DNA from 4 places in the Comamonas sp. GW821-FHT11H03 genome. Region 1 is predicted to be linked to each of the others. Evidence: predicted binding sites of a transcription regulator. Region 1 holds the regulator's gene; each other region holds the start of a gene.

Region 1 (3,972 bases):
GAGATGCGCCGCTACCGTGGCGGTCAGCTCAGTGATCAGGTCACGGGCTCCATCATCATCTACAACAACATCACAGACGTCTACACGGTCGATGGTCAGAAGACCAGCGGTGGCCTGCCCAGCTCTTCCGTGGGGCAGGGCGGTCGTGTGCGCGCCATCATGGCGCCCAAGGACGGAACGCCGGGAGCCCAGCCCAAGCCTGCAACACCTGCCACGCAGCTGCGCCAGAGCATGACGCTGGGCGGCGAGAAAGCTGACGAGAAGAAATGAGCGAGCCGACTTTCTCCAGCAGCCGCAGCGGCGAGTCCGACAGCCGCCTGGAGGCCAAGCATCTGGCCAAGTCCTACGGCAGCCGCAAGGTGGTCAAGGATGTGTCCCTGTCCGTGCAAAAAGGCGAGGTGGTCGGTTTGCTCGGCCCCAACGGTGCGGGCAAGACCACATCGTTCTACATGATCGTGGGCCTGGTGCGCAGCGACGGCGGCGAGATCTTCATCGACGGTCAGCCGGTGGGCGGCATGCCGATTCACCAGCGTTCGCGCCTGGGCCTGTCCTATCTGCCCCAGGAAGCCTCCATCTTTCGCAAGCTCAGCGTGGAAGACAATGTGCGCGCCGTGCTGGAGCTGCAAAAGGACGAGCAGGGCAAGGCGCTGACGCAGGGCGAGATCGAAAAGCGCCTCACCGGCCTGCTGCAGGAGCTGCGCGTCGAGCATCTGCGCCAGTCGCCCGCGCTGGCCCTGTCCGGCGGTGAACGCCGTCGCGTGGAAATTGCCCGGGCCCTGGCCACGCAACCGCGCTTCATTCTGCTTGACGAGCCGTTTGCCGGCATCGACCCGATTGCGGTGATCGAGATCCAGCGCATCATCGGCTTCCTCAAGGAGCGCGGCATCGGCGTGCTGATTACCGACCACAATGTGCGCGAGACGCTGGGCATCTGTGACCACGCCTTCATCATCAGCGACGGCCATGTGCTGGCCGAAGGCACGCCCGAGGAGATCGTGGAGAACGCCGATGTGCGCCGCGTCTATCTGGGCGAACATTTCAGAATGTGATGACCCCTACGCTCCCCCACTTTGTCTGGTCGCTGCCCCCGGAAGGGACCCTGACCGGCTGCGCCGAGGTTTGCCTTGGGGCGGCCCGGCGGCAAACCCATGGCACTGTGCGCGTTGGCAATGATTGTCTGGGAGCCGCGCCTCGATGAAGCCAGGTCTCTCGCTACGCGTTTCGCAGCATTTGTCGCTTACGCCGCAGCTGCAGCAATCCATTCAGCTGCTGCAGCTCTCCACTCTGGAGCTGGCGCAGGAAGTCGAGCAGATGCTGGTCGACAACCCTTTTCTTGAACGTGCAGGCGATGAGGCCGAAGCCGCAGGAGATGCTCCTGTAGATGTAGCTGCTAGCGCCGGTGAATACAGCACTTCAGATAGTATTCATGCTGAAAAGGAGTCATTGCAGGCGCAACCAGCTACTGAAACGGTAGCGGAAGCGTCAACCCCCGAAACCCCTGAAACGCTGAACTGGGAGGCCGACGGCATGGACGGCCAGGACGGGGAGTGGGGCGGCGAATCGAGCAGCGAGTGGGATGCGCCCTCGGCCAGCAGCTCCACGCGCAACCGCGACGGCGATGACGAAACCGATGCCATCGATCTGGCGTGCGAGCACCAGAGCCTGACCGACTTTCTCCATCGTCAGGCGCTGAGCCTGCATCTGGGCGCGGCGGACATGGCGGCACTGCGCTTTCTCATCGAGTCGCTCAGCGAGGACGGCTATCTCGAGGATTCCCTGCAGGAGCTGGCGCAGAGCCTGGCCGGCGACGACCTGGAAGAGCGCGAGGAGCTGGAGCAGCACTTTGTCATTGCTCTGAAGCTGCTGCAAAGCCTGGAGCCCGTGGGCGTGGGGGCGCGTGATCTGGCCGAGTGCCTGCAGCTGCAGCTGCGCGACCTGATCCGCAACGCCGAGGACGAGGGCACGACCGAGGCGCATATGAACCGGTTGCTGCTGGCGCAATCCATCTGCGCGCAGCCCATGGACCTGCTGGCGCGGCGCGATCTGCGCAAGCTCACCAGCCTGTGTGGCGCACGCGAGGAGCAACTGCGCGAAGCCATGGCCCTGATCGCCAGGCTGGAGCCGCGTCCGGGGCGCCGCTTTGTCGACGTGGAGCGCCATATCGTGATACCCGATGTCATCGTGCGCCCGGTGCGGGCAGGCTCGGGCCGAGCGGACTTTTCCGTGCAGCTCAACCCCGATGTCATGCCGCGTCTGCGCGTGCACGACATCTATGCCAGCGTGCTTCGTCGCCACAAGAACAGCGACGGTCATGCGGCGCTGCAGCAGCAGCTGCAGGAGGCGCGCTGGTTCATCAAGAACATCCAGCAGCGCTTCGACACCATCTTGCGTGTTTCCGAAGCCATCGTGGAGCGGCAGAAGAACTTCTTTGTGCATGGCGAGCTGGCCATGCGGCCGCTGGTGCTGCGCGATATCGCCGACACGCTGGGCCTGCACGAGTCCACCATCAGCCGCGTGACCACGGCCAAGTACATGGCCACGCCCCAAGGCACCTTCGAGCTCAAGTATTTCTTCGGCTCGGGCCTGGGTACGGAAACCGGCGGCAGTGCCTCCAGCACGGCCGTGCGTGCGCTGATCAAGCAGTTTGTCGATGCCGAAGATGCCAAAAAGCCGCTATCGGATGCAAAACTAGCCGATATGCTCAAGGAGCAGGGCATCGAGTGCGCGCGCCGCACGGTGGCCAAGTACCGCGAGCAGCTGAAAATTCCCACCACCACGCTGCGCAAGGCGCTGTAGGGCGCCTCAGCCACAAAAAAGCCGCTGATGTATTCAGCGGCTTTTTGTTTAGAGCCATATGTCTTGATGAAGCAAGACCCAAGTGAGGGACAGCAAGCAAAGGCCGCCCTGCAGCGAAGATGTCGTCCCCTTCCGAAGAGAAAGGGGGAAGGCGCAAAGCGCCTCAGGGGGTTATCAAGAAACCAACCACCAGACAAACCAGACCAGCACGCCAATCATCAGCCCGAACTTGAGGACCTTGTAGAAGGTCGGATTCCAGTCGCGGAAGGCACGGCGGTACTTGCCGGCATAGAAGGAAATCTTGAACATCTTGCTGATCATGCCGCGCGGATCGCCCTCGTTGTTGGGCGAGCTGGCGGCGGCCACCACGTTCTTGCCCAGCCAGTGATTGAGCCACTGGGCAAAGCCATTGGTCATGGGGCGTTCCACGTCGCAGAACAGCACGATGCGGTTGCCCTCGCTGCGGTTCTCGGCCCAGTGCATAAAGGTCTCGTCGAAGATCACGCCTTCGCCTTCACGCCAGCTATAGGGCTGGCCGTCGACCTCGATCATGCAGCGGTCGTCGTTGGGGGCCAGCACGGCCAGGTGATAGCGCAGCGAGCCCGCATAGGGGTCGCGGTGCAGATTGAGCTTGGCGCCGGGCGGCAGCTCGGCAAACATGGCGGCCTTGACGCTGGGAATCGACTTCACCAGGGCCGTGGTCCTGGGGCACAGCTCCATGGCCGAAGGGTGGGCGTCGCCGTACCACTTGAGGTAGAAGCGCTTCCAGCCGGTCTTGAAGAAGGAGTTGAAGCCTGCGTCGTCGTTGTTGGCGGCGGCCTTGATCTGCATGTTCTTTTGCAGATTGACGGCTTCCTCGCGGATTTCACGCCAGTTGGCCTGCAGCGGTGCCAGTTCGGGAAAGGTGCTGGTGGGCAGATAGGGCGTGCGCGGCACCTTGCTGAACATCAGCATGAAGACGTTGAACGGCGCCGTGAACGTGGAGTGGTCAAACAGCTGGCGCAGCACCTTGTGGCGCACCTTGCCGCGCAGATGCATGTACAGCCCGCAGCCAAAGAAAAGCAGCACCAGTGCCAGAACGATAATTTTTGCCATAAGGACCAATTTTACCGGGGGCACCCCGGCGGTCACCATGGGGGCAGGTCAAACAGAACCGGGGTAGGGGAATATCAAAAG
Region 2 (3,972 bases), on a different contig from region 1:
CGCTCATTTGCATCTCCTAAGCTCCCCCTGAGCCGCTTTGCGGCTTCCCCCTCTCTCGCTTCGCGGGAGGGGGACGACGGCCTCACTACGGGGCGGCCGGGCCGCCCAGGCCCTTGCTCGCCGTCCCTTGGCTATGCCGCGCCAGGTTCGTAAACTGCTGAAAAATTGAAAGAGGTTCTCGGTTTCAGGCAATAACTGACACACCAGCGGGCAAAGCCTGGAACTGCCGCACATCCACGGACGCCTTGTCGGCCTCGAACCAGGGATCGGGCTCGCCGTCCAGTGCAAACTGCAGCTGCTCCCACAGCGCCCTGCGGCCCTCGGCATCGTCGAGAATGCGTCGCTTGACATAGTCCAGACCCACGCGATTGATGTAGTGCACCGTGCGCTCCAGATACCAGCCTTCCAGGCGGTACAGCTGCATGAAGGCACCCGTGTACTCCATCACCTCTTCGGCGGTCTTGAGCTTGGTGAAGAAGTGCGCCACCTCGGTCTTGATGCCGCCGTTGCCGCCCACATACATCTCCCAGCCCGAGTCCACGCCGATGATTCCCACATCCTTGATGCCGGACTCCGCGCAGTTGCGCGGGCAGCCGCTGACGGCGAACTTCACCTTGTGCGGGGCGTACATGCGCCACATGGCGCGCTCCAGGTCCTTGCCCATCTGGGTGCTGTCCTGCGTGCCCATGCGGCACCATTCGCTGCCCACACAGGTCTTGACCGTGCGCAGCGCCTTGGCATAGGCATGGCCGCAGGGCATGCCGATATCGTTCCAGACGGCCTGCAGATCCTCCTTCTTAACGCCCAGCAGATCGATGCGCTGGCCGCCCGTGACCTTCACGGTGGGGATCTGGTATTTGTCCACCACATCGGCAATGCGGCGCAGCTCGGCAGCCGTGGTCTCGCCGCCCCACATGCGCGGAATCACGCTGTAGCTGCCGTCCTTCTGGATATTGGCGTGGCTGCGTTCGTTGATGAAGCGGCTTTGCGGGTCGTCCCTGGCTTCCTTGGGCCAGGTGCTTACAAGATAGTAGTTGACGGCCGGACGGCAGGAGGCACAGCCATTGGGCGTGCGCCACTCCATGAAGCGGAACACCGCATCCGTGCTCAGCAGCTTGTGCTCAGCGATCGCATCGCGCACGGCCTGGTGCCCGTGATCGGTGCAGCCGCACATGGCCTTGGTCTTGGGAGCTGCCGAGTAGTCGCCGCCCGCCGTGAACATGATGATCTGCTCCACCAGTCCCGTGCAGGAGCCGCAGCTGGCACTGGCCTTGGTGTGCTTGCGCACATCGTCGAGCGTGAACAGGCCCTTGTCCTTGATGGCCTTGCAGATCGCGCCCTTGGTCACGCCGTTGCAGCCGCAGACCTCGTCGCCGTCGGCCATGGCCGCAGCCTTGCTCTGCCCCTGGTGGCCGGTGTCGCCGAGATTGGATTCGCCAAACATCAGCTTGTCGCGGATATCGGCCACGCTGCGGCCCTCGCGCAGCAGCTTGAAGTACCAGCTGCCGTCCACCGTGTCGCCGTAGAGGCAGGCACCGACCAGCTTGTCGTCCTTGATGACCAGCTTTTTGTAGACCCCCGCATAGGGGTCGCTCATGAGAATTTCCTCGGTGTCGCCGCCGCCCTGGAAATCGCCTGCAGAGAACAGATCAATGCCCGTGACCTTGAGCTTGGTCGAGGTCAGCGAACCCAGGTAGCGGCCGATGCCGAACTCGGCCAGATGGTTGGCCAGCACCTTGCCCTGCTCGAACAGGGGCGCCACCAGTCCGTAGGCAATGCCTCGGTGTGCCGCGCATTCGCCCACGGCATAGATGCGCGGATCGGTCACGGTCTGCAGCGTATCGCTGACCACGATGCCGCGACTCACATGCAGATGCATGGACTCGGCCAGTTCGGTGCTGGGCCGGATGCCCACGGCCATCACCACCAGCTCGGCCGGGATCTCGCTGCCGTCCTTGAAACGCACGGCGCGCACGCGGCCACTGCGCCCTGCGTCCTCGTCGCCCAGCAGCTCCTGCGTCTGCGCCTGCATGCGGAACTGCATTCCGCGCTCGGCCAGCGACTTCTGCAGCATGCGGCCCGCCTGATCGTCGAGCTGGCGCTCCATCAGCCAGTCGCCGACATGCACCACGGTGACCTGCATGCCGCGCTTCATGAGGCCGTTGGCCGCCTCCAGTCCCAGCAGGCCACCGCCGATCACCACCGCATGCTTGAGTGTCTTTGCCGCTTCGATCATGGCCTCGGTGTCGGCAATGTCGCGGTAGGCCAGCACGCCCTCCAGGTCCTTGCCCGGGATGGGCAGGATGAAGGGCTTGGAGCCCGTCGCCATGATCAGGCGGTCGTACTCGGCGCTGGCACTCTCGCCCAGGGCATTGACCGCATGCACCGTGCGCCGGGCCCGGTCGACCGCCGTCACGGTATAGCCGGCGTGCAGCAAGATATGGTGGTCCTGGTACCAGGACCAGTCGTTGAGCACGATATCGCCGAGCGTCTGCTCGCCGGCGAGCACGGGCGACAGCAGAATGCGGTTGTAGTTGGGATGCGGCTCGGCGCCGAAGACCGTGATGTCGTACAGATCGGGGGCAATGGCCAGCAGCTCTTCCAGCGCACGCACGCCTGCCATTCCGTTACCAATCATGACCAGTTTGGATTTTTTCATCTGAGTCCCCGTGGGCATTTGCAAAGCCAAAAAAAAGACGTCTGCGCGCTTCATGACTTGCATGAACGCGTAGACGTCTTTGTCTGTGGGTTCTGGTCCAGCCTTGCACCATCCCCCGGTGACCCACCTTGGCCACGCTGAACAACACGCAATTGCTGTGCCAGCTTTTCTCAGCCTGCAAAGGCTATTCCATCCCGCGGCATGCACTGCTTTTGTGCATGGCCGCTTTATTGCTGTGCAAGACAAACATGGCGCCCCAAGGCGCCATGCAGCTTGAAATAGAAAAGGCTCAGGCCGCTTTTTCCACGTGGCCCTGACGCGTGTAGAGAAAGTCGATCACCGCCTTGCGGTAGCTTTGATAACGGGCATCTTCAGCCAGTTCCACCCGGCTGCGCGGGCGCGGCAATGCCACATGCAGCACCTCGCCAATCGTGGCTGCCGGCCCGTTGGTCATCATCACGATCTTGTCGGACAGCAGCACGGCCTCGTCCACATCGTGCGTGACCATGACCACGGTGCTGTGGGTGCGAGCCACGATCTCCAGCAACTCGTCCTGCAGCTTGGCACGCGTCAGGGCGTCGAGAGCGCCGAAGGGCTCATCCATGAGCAGCACCTGCGGCTCCATGGACAGCGCGCGCGCAATGCCCACGCGCTGCTTCATGCCGCCCGAGATTTCGCCGGGGCGCTTTTGCGCCGCATGGCTGAGGCCCACCATGGCCAGCGCCGCATCGGTGCGCTGCGCCAGCTGTGCCTTGCTTTCGCGCTTGCCGAAGACTCGCTCCACGGCCAGGTGCACATTGCCCCAGCAGCTCAGCCAGGGCAGCAGCGAATGGTTCTGGAAGACCACCGCACGCTCGGGGCCGGGGCCCTTGATTTCCTTGTTGGCACACAGCAATGCGCCGCCCGTGGGAATGGTCAGGCCGGCAATCAGATTGAGCAGCGTCGACTTGCCGCAGCCCGAGTGCCCGATGAGACTGACGAACTCGCCCTTGGCAATGTTCACATTGATGTCGCGCAGCGCGGGAAACAGTCCCTTGGCTGTCTTGAAGGTCTGCTCCACCCCGTGGATCTCGATGTACTTGGTGCTGAGAGATGTATGCATGAGGTACTCCTTGCTTTTTTCCGAGGCCACCGTGGCGCCGGCTTTGCCGGGCCACCGGTGGTGCCCCATTGAGGGGGTGACGCGCCCGAGGGCGCGGCTCAGGGGTGGGTTAAGTCTTGACCTCTTCAAACGTAAAGGCCGAAGCCAGCTTGACCAGAGCCCACTCCAGCACCAGGCCCACGATGCCGATCACGAAGATGGCGATGATGAT
Region 3 (3,972 bases), 210 kb from region 1:
AGCGCATCGGCAGATGGCGTGGTCTTGAGCGCAAAGGTCTGCACCACACTGTCCAGTTGCTGCTCCAGCAAACGCTTGCTGAAGTCGCCCAGTCCATGGCTTTTGGTGTCTGCTGCGGCCACGTACTGTGCGGTGATGGACCAGCGCTCCAGCTCCAGCTTCTCATCGAGAATCGGCTCGCGCCGGCGCACGGCGGCAATGCCTGCGGCCGGGTTGGCAAGACATTCCACAATCGCACGGTTGGTGGCGCGCAGGAAAGCGGCCACAACCTGCGGCTTCTCGGCGATCAGCTGGCTGGACGCCAGGATCGCATTGCCATACAGATGAACGCCTGCATCGCTGTAGCGCAGTATGGAAAGCTCCTCGGGCTTGAGGCGCGCAAACAGTGATACCGCCGAATCATGGAAATAGGTGGCGGCATCCACATCGCCACGCACCATGACGTTGTCGCGTGCCGAAAACTCCGTCGTGGACCAGGCAAACAGATCGGCGGGCAGATTCTTGCGCCGCGCAACCATGGGCCAGGCACGGCGCGTGGACTCCACTGCCGCTGCGGCCACCTTCTTACCCTTGAGACTGGCGAAATCCGAGGTGATGTCTCTGTCCTTGCGCCCGATGATCACAAAGGGCGCGCGGTTGTAGTACTGGTAGACGGCCTGCACGCGAGGTGTGCCGGCGTTCTGCGCATTGAACTCGATCAGCGAGCTGATATCGCCCAGTCCGAGCTGGTAGGCACCGCTGGCGATACGAGTAATCGAAGCCACCGAGCCCGACCCTACGTCCAGACTCACATCCAGCCCCTCATCGCGGTAGTAGCCGTTTTGCTGGGCCAGAAAGAACGGCGCCGTCTGGCCGTTGACGCGGAAATCCAGCGTGAATTTCAGTGGAGTCAGCGACTTGCCCTGGGCATGGACCCAGGGTGCGCCGCAAAGAGGCAGAGCAGCAAGGAAATGGCGTCGTAGCATGGTGGAACTCTCAGGTCTCTGGCGACAGGAACGCCAGCAGCAGCCGCTGCTGACAGGACTTGAGCAATTTCCGGGCACTGCACGCGGATGCAGGCTGAACGCTTCTACTCGTTCAACCTTCTAGCAATTGGCGTGCCTGCTTTGGGTTGCCCCTTGCCTGGTATCAACAAAGTGCATGCAAAAGAGATGGATGCATGGATTCATGCACAGCAATGCACCAGATTGAAGCCATGCACCAAAACCAAGGGTGCCGGCGCCCTGCTCAATGGCTGGCACGCTGTTTGCTGCACTCAAATCAAGAGTAGAAGCGTTCAGCACGGCGCTCTGACCTTCCCCCGGTCAGCAGCTTCGCGGGTCATTGCTCTTGAAGTGGGTGCGGCAGCCGGCCGCGCCTGGTATCCACACTTCAGATGCCCGCAGCCCAAAGTCTCACTGGCAACGTCGGTGTCTGAAGTCATCGCAAGAGAAATTCTTATGCAGACTATGACCAGCCACTCTTACAGCCTTGGCGAACTGGACAAGGAAGCCCGCATGGGCGGGCAAGGCGCAGAAACCTCGGCGCGCGAAGTTCGCGTCATAGACATCAGCGACTTCGAGAAGCGCAAGCAGGAGATTGCCGAGCAGATCTGGAGCGCTTCGATGGAAATCGGCTTCTTCCAGGTTTCCGGCCACGATATTGCCCAGGCCGATATCGACGCCGCGTTCGGCAGGGCCGAACAGCTATTTGGCTTGCCGCCCGAAACCAAGGCGCAATGGCCGCTATCGCGCAATGCAGGCTGGGAGCACAAGGCGCAGATTCGCCCTTCCACGCGCACCCCCGACCAGAAAGAGTCCTATCAGGTCACACGCCCGCGCATGCAGGGCCTGTGGCCCAGCGAGCAGGAGCTGCCCGGCTTCAAGCAGGCCACGCTGGCCTTTGAGCATCAATGCTGGCAGGTAGGCATGCAGTTGCTGTCCTGCTTCGCCTACAAGCTGGGCTTTGATGAGGAGTTCTTCATCCGCGCACATGACCCCGCCGTGCCCAGCTACCAGAGCACCCTGCGCATGCTGCATTACTTTGCCGTGGACCCGGCACTCAAGGACGAAATCGGCCTGTGGCGCGCAGGCGCACATACGGACTTCGACTGCCTGACGCTGTTGTTCCAGCGCGCTGGCCAGGGCGGGCTGCAGGTGCTGCCCGGCAAGGAGGCCGAGGCCCAGCAATGGACACCCGTGAAGCCCGTGGATGGTGTCATCACCTGCAATATCGGCGACATGCTGATGCGCTGGAGCGACGATCAACTGCCCAGCAACTTCCACCGCGTGCGCAACCCGCAGCCCCATGAGTACCAGGGAGCCCGCTACAGCCTGGCCTTCTTCTGCCAGGCCAATGAGGACACGGTGATCGAAGGGCCGGCCAAAAAATATCCGCCCATCACAGGGGCGGAATATTTGCGTCAGCGCATCAGCGCCAATTTCTCGAACAAGTACTGACCCCCTGAGCAGCCCTGCCGCGTCCCCCTAGGGGGACGACACCTTCGGGGCGGGGCAGCGCTTCCTCGGTGCCCCTGGCTTCGGGGTGCGCCAGTTTCCAGCCCCCGTCTTTGGCGCAGTGTGATGTGGTCTGAATTGAAACGACAAGGCTCCGGGCCCCGGAGCCTTGTCGACAATCAGGGCTGGCGCAGATCAGCGCAGCGACTCGATGAGATCGATGTACTGCTGCTTGGCCTCATCCGGCGTCGTGCCTTCCAGCTTGGCCCACGCATCCCACTTGGCACGGGCCACCATGTCGGTGAAGCTGGGCTTCTTGGCTTCGTTGTCACCCTCGGTCGCTTGCTTGTACAAGGCATAGATCTTAAGCAAGGTGGCGTTGTCGGGACGCTCGCCGAGCGAGGTGGAATTCTTGACGGTCTCTTCAAACCGGGCGTTCAGATCAGACATGAAAGGTCTCCTGGGCTTTAGTAATCGAGGCCAGTGTAGCCAAAAATCCGCCAAATTAGAACGACCGTTCTTTTTATTTCGCAAAGTACTGCGACGTCGGCAAGCAAGCTGCCCTTTGCGGCACGCGCGCCCTCTGACCCGCCTCTTCGTGATTCGCCTTGCGGCAGCAGCAACGGACGGCCTTCAGAACATCATGCGCAGACCCGCATCAAAGCCCAATGCGCTGCGCGGCTGCATGCCGGGGCTGTTGCTGTAGGCCGGCTGCGGCATGATGACCGGGCTGCTGACGGCCAGCGGCGTCACACCCATCACCGCAGGATTGTTGTGTCCATTGCTCACGCTGATACGTGACACCGTGGTGTAGAGCGCCGTACGTTTGGAGAGGTTATGCACATAACCCAAGGCCAGCTTGTTCACCGATGCGTCGCCAGTTCCCTGCCCATTTTTGAATTGCACCCTGGCCACCGACGCCCTGAGCTGATGCAGTCCGACAGGGATTTGCACACCAGCCAAAAGCCCGTCATAACGGTCTGTGGCCCGCACATCGCTGCGCGCATTGCGCACCTGCGACCACTCGCCCAACACGCGGACCGGACCGAAGTTGTACGAACCTCCCAGGTTCAGGGACTTGATGGTTTCCTTGCGGCCGTTGAAAGTTCCCAGCATGCTTTCGCCATAGCCCAGCGCAATATCGGTGGGGCCGCTGGCCCAGCCTATGCGGCCTCCCGCATAGCTGCCGCGCCTGGCATCATTTTCCGGGAAGGCATACATCAGCTGACCATAAAGTCCGTCCGGCCCTGTCGGAAGGTAGTAGCCGATGGAATTGTTCGCGCGCAGATAATTGTCCGTGCCTGCCGACAAACCGTTTCCCAGCAAGCGTTCGGGCAGCGTGCCGCTGGTCTGCGTGCTCAGTGCACGGTTGATGGCCAGGTTGCTGCTGACCACCGCCAGCAAATTGACGCCCACGCCGTTGACTGAATAGGGATCAAAAGCCCAGTCATTCAGAAACGACGGCGTGTGATCGCGCCCAAGGCGCAACTCGCCCCAGCTGCCCGCCAGGCTGACGGTGGAGCGTCGCCCAAAGTTC
Region 4 (3,972 bases), 200 kb from region 1:
GGATGGCGACGGTCTGGCCCTCGGTATCTCCGCCGTAGGCAGCAGGATCAGTGGCAGGCCTGGATTTGTCCACCACGGGCGGCACCTTGCCCGAGAGGTAGACGGTGCGGGCGTCGGTGGGAATTTCCACGGCTGCGGCGATGGGGAAGGTCGAGCCCGGTGTCCTGTAACGCAGGACATCGCCACTGCCGGAGGTGGTGGCAGCGCAGCCGGTGAGCAGGACTGCCGTACCCAGAAGGGCGGCGGTAGTGGCGGTCTTGAAGATGGATGGAACGTTCATGTGATCTCCTGAATGGATTTATGGGGTGGCGCGAAAGGGTTTGACGTCGGCGGCAGACAGCTTGTCCGCGTACTGATTGCCGAAGTTGCTGCGCACATAGTTCACGACGTCGGCAATCTGTTCATCGGACAGCTTGCTGGCAAAGGACGGCATGCCGTGCAGGCCGTTCATGACAACAGAGGCCGGGTATGCAGCAGCTGCCAGCTTGGGGTTGGAGGCCAGCGCCGGGTAGAAGCCCGCGCCCTTGGCACCTTCGCCCTTGACCATGTGGCACCCCTGGCAGATCGCCTGGTACAGGGTCTCTCCGCCGCTCTGGCTGAAGCGTGGGCGGACCGCAGAGAAGTTCTGCATCAGCGCCTGGGTATCAGCGGGCGAGATGGAAAGAACGGCGGCAGATTGCAGCGTTTGCAGGTTTTTTATATCCTGGGTTTTCATGCCCTGTGATTGGGCCAGGACGGCACCGGAGAGACCCAGGGCCAGGGCGCAAGCGGCGCAAAGACGGTGCAATGTGTGCATGGTGAAGTTCCTTGTGGCAGACATGGGCGATCAGAGGCTGGAGGCCTTGGCGTGCAGACGCTGGATGGCGTCCAGCGAGGACAGCACGGCACCTTCCTGCCAGGCGGGGATGTACGAGACATGCTCGCCCGCGAGCACCAGGCGACCGTCGATCTGGGCCAGATCCTTGTAGTGCTGCTCGCGCAGCGGATCGGTCCAGTTGCCGAAGCAGCCGTTGATCCAGGGCATGCGATGCCAGGCCACTGACACTCCGTTGAGGAACTCCTGCTTGTACTGCGGATGGATCTGCGCGCCATACTCCAGCGCAAGACGAACGCGCTCGGCCGGCTTGAGCGAGGAGAAACGGTAGCTGTTGGAGTTCTCGAATGCATAGGCGCCCAGCAGCACGGCGGGGCCGTTGCCCATATAGCCGGTGGAGGGGTAGGAGATCTGCTGGATCGGCAGATCGGTGTAGCTGATGCCGCCGTAGATGCGCTCGTCCTCTTCCCAGAAACGGCGCTTGAATTCCAGTCCGACCTTCATGGAGCTACCGTAGGGCACGGCAGCAATCGCGTTCTGCATGGCGCTGCCGGCCTGCACTTCGATCTGGCTCAGGATGGACAGCGGAATGGTGCACACGCACCAGTCGGCGCGGGCCTGCAGCGTGGCACCGGGCTTGAGGGCGTCCACATAGTCCACGGTTACACCCTTGTCGCTCTGGGCGATCCTGGTGACCTTGGCGTTGTAACGGATGGCAGAGCCCAGATCGCGTGCCATGGCCTGGGCCAGCATGTCCATGCCGCCTTCGGGTTGGAAGATGGCGCTGTGGAATTCGTAGATATTGCCCACGCCCATCTGGCGCCACAAATTGGATTCGAGCAGCTCGTGCAGGCCCATGGGCGTCGAAGGTTTAGCCAGCGCCATCATGCCGCCGCCAGGGTCGATGTCGTAGCCACGGAAATCGCTGACCGCATTGCTGGCACGGTAGCGGTACTCCTTGTCCAGCACGCCCCAGGCCTTGAGGCTCTCCAGCAGGCGTTCCTTGTCTTCCCGGCTGACGTTCTGGTCCAGTGCGCCCTGATTGGTAGCCTTTGACAGCAGCTCGGCCACATGGCCGTAGACATCGGTTTGCACATGGCGAAAGCGCTGAGGCTTGCCAGCCAGGGCTTTGCTGTTGTGCAGATAGGCGTTGTAGTTGACTTGGTTGAAGGCTTCGAGCTTGATGCCGAAGCGCTTGTAGTAATCCAGCATCGCATGGTGGTGGTAGGGCACGCGCCAGGGGCCGGGGTTGAAGTAGTTGCCCTTGGCAAAGCCCACTTTCTGGCGCGTGCCGTCGAGTTCGCTGAATTCATCGCCGCCGCGCAGCGTCCAGCAGCGGCCTCCGGCGCGGCTCTGGTATTCAAGCAACTGCACCTTGTAGCCGGCCGCACGCAACTCGTGGGCTGCCACCATGCCTGCCAGGCCAGCGCCCAGCACCAGAACCGATGCACCAGGTCTGGCGTTGCCGAGCCTGACCGGACCGCTGTAATGCGATTCGGCAGCATATCCCAGTGAACTCATGGCTTGATACATGGCACTGCCGCCCGCAACCTTTCCGATCATCGAGAGCAGTTGTCTGCGACTGACATGCTTGCTTGGCTCTGGCATCTGAAATTCCTTTGCTGTTGTGTATTCCGCTGTCCATCCGGGGCTGCGGGGCAAGGGTTTTCAGCAAGAGCTGTGCCAGGGCAGGGGGCTCAAGGCTTTAGATCAATAAAATCAGTTACTTGTTATGTAATTCAGATCAATCTGCGTTCAATCCTCTTGACGCTTATGGTGCATGCTCACTAATTTGAAGCATCAATGACCAAATTGGTGCAGTGGAGTCACACAATGAATGAGCTGAAAAAAAGCGTATCTGCTGTGACAGCGGATACGCCTTGAGAGGGGGCCGGAACTACGGTGCTGCCGGGTTCAGAGCTCGCAGGGAGGCTCGCTGGCCTCACTGACCATGACACGATTGCGTCCACCTCGCTTGGCTGCGTAGAGCATGGCATCGGCCTGCTGGAAGACGGCCTTGATATCGGGATCGCTGTCGGGCCAGTGGGCCACGCCCAGCGAGATCGTGATATGGCCCACTGGCGGCATCTCTATCTTCTCGACCAACTGACGCAGACGCTCGGCGGCATGGGCGGCGGCCTCCAGCGCCGTGCCTGGCAGCAGCAGCAGAAACTCCTCCCCGCCCACGCGGCAAGGCAGGTCATCGACACGCGAGACCTCGCGCATGGTGCGTGCGAGCCGTTTGAGCACCTCGTCGCCTGTATCGTGGCCAAAGCCGTCGTTGATATGCTTGAAGTGATCGATGTCGATGGCAATCACCGAGAACGGCAGCGCTTGCGTCTGAAAGGCGCTGATAGCAGCCTCCAGATGGCGGCGATTGCCCAGGCCTGTCAGCGGATCGGTGTTCACATCCTCGCGCAGCTTGGTGATATTGCGCTGCAGCAGGCCCAGGCCCTTGAGCATGGCTTTCTTGAGTTCGTAGGACTCGAAGTACCAGGACTTGACGGCCTGGATGTTCTGCGCCGTCTCGGGCTTGTCCATATCGTGCGCGCCGTTGGCGAGCTGGCGCAGCGGGCTGGCAATGCGGCGCGCGCTCCACCAGATGACCACCAGCATCAGCAGGGCGATGGGCAGGGTCTTGTAGAGCACGGAGCGCATCAGCTTGTTGAGCGGGGCCAGCGTGGCCGCCTTAGGACGCTGGGCCACAATGCCCCAGCCCGATGCGTGGATGATGGCATAGCCGGCCAGCATTTCCACGCCCTTGCTGTTGACCACCGGCGCCGTACCCGACTCGCCCCGGATCACGGCGTTGATGACATCGTTGTTGATCACCTGATCGCCGATACGGTGGTTGTCGGGGTGATAGATGATGTGCTTGTTCCTGTCCACCACATAGACATAGGTGCCGTCCTGGTAGAAGTGCGAGCCCAGCAGGGTGTCGAGAATGCTGTCTTCCTTGAGGTAGATGCTGCCGCCTACCGCACCGAGGAACTCGCCCTGAGGGCCAAAAATGGGCTGGGAGACAAAGACGATGTAGTTGCCGGCCGTGGACATATAGGGCTGGCTGATGACGGGCCTTCGAGTGCTCAATGTCTGTGTCACTCCGGCGCTTTGCAGCGTCTTACCCATGATCTGCAGGGTTTCGGGCGATGTCGCCA

Evidence for each region. The regulator sigma-54, encoded in region 1, starts transcription at its own class of promoters, with help from an activator protein. The targets are predictions, from matches to a motif close to TGGCANGNAANCTGCTTT.
Region 2: the regulator sigma-54 is predicted to act here: its motif matches at 2,805-2,822, upstream of nirB (nitrite reductase large subunit NirB).
Region 3: the regulator sigma-54 is predicted to act here: its motif matches at 1,236-1,253, upstream of AC1RTQ_RS03430 (isopenicillin N synthase family dioxygenase).
Region 4: the regulator sigma-54 is predicted to act here: its motif matches at 2,483-2,500, upstream of AC1RTQ_RS03490 (flavin monoamine oxidase family protein).

Annotation. Positions count from the first base shown of each region.
Region 1 is NZ_JBXARF010000001.1:945,071-949,042, reverse strand. Features, by position in the region: gene lptA (lipopolysaccharide transport periplasmic protein LptA) at 1-270, shown strand, start outside; gene lptB (LPS export ABC transporter ATP-binding protein) at 267-1,049, shown strand; gene AC1RTQ_RS04460 (RNA polymerase factor sigma-54) at 1,195-2,796, shown strand; gene AC1RTQ_RS04455 (aspartyl/asparaginyl beta-hydroxylase domain-containing protein) at 2,971-3,891, opposite strand.
Region 2 is NZ_JBXARF010000002.1:141,704-145,675, reverse strand. Features, by position in the region: gene nirD (nitrite reductase small subunit NirD) at 1-7, opposite strand, end outside; gene nirB (nitrite reductase large subunit NirB) at 185-2,659, opposite strand; gene AC1RTQ_RS05125 (ABC transporter ATP-binding protein) at 2,949-3,761, opposite strand; gene ntrB (nitrate ABC transporter permease) at 3,871-3,972, opposite strand, start outside.
Region 3 is NZ_JBXARF010000001.1:732,825-736,796, forward strand. Features, by position in the region: gene AC1RTQ_RS03425 (ABC transporter substrate-binding protein) at 1-965, opposite strand, end outside; gene AC1RTQ_RS03430 (isopenicillin N synthase family dioxygenase) at 1,440-2,438, shown strand; gene AC1RTQ_RS03435 (acyl-CoA-binding protein) at 2,631-2,885, opposite strand; gene AC1RTQ_RS03440 (porin) at 3,069-3,972, opposite strand, start outside.
Region 4 is NZ_JBXARF010000001.1:747,805-751,776, reverse strand. Features, by position in the region: gene AC1RTQ_RS03500 (RidA family protein) at 1-280, opposite strand, end outside; gene AC1RTQ_RS03495 (c-type cytochrome) at 299-796, opposite strand; gene AC1RTQ_RS03490 (flavin monoamine oxidase family protein) at 827-2,422, opposite strand; gene AC1RTQ_RS03485 (sensor domain-containing diguanylate cyclase) at 2,729-3,972, opposite strand, start outside.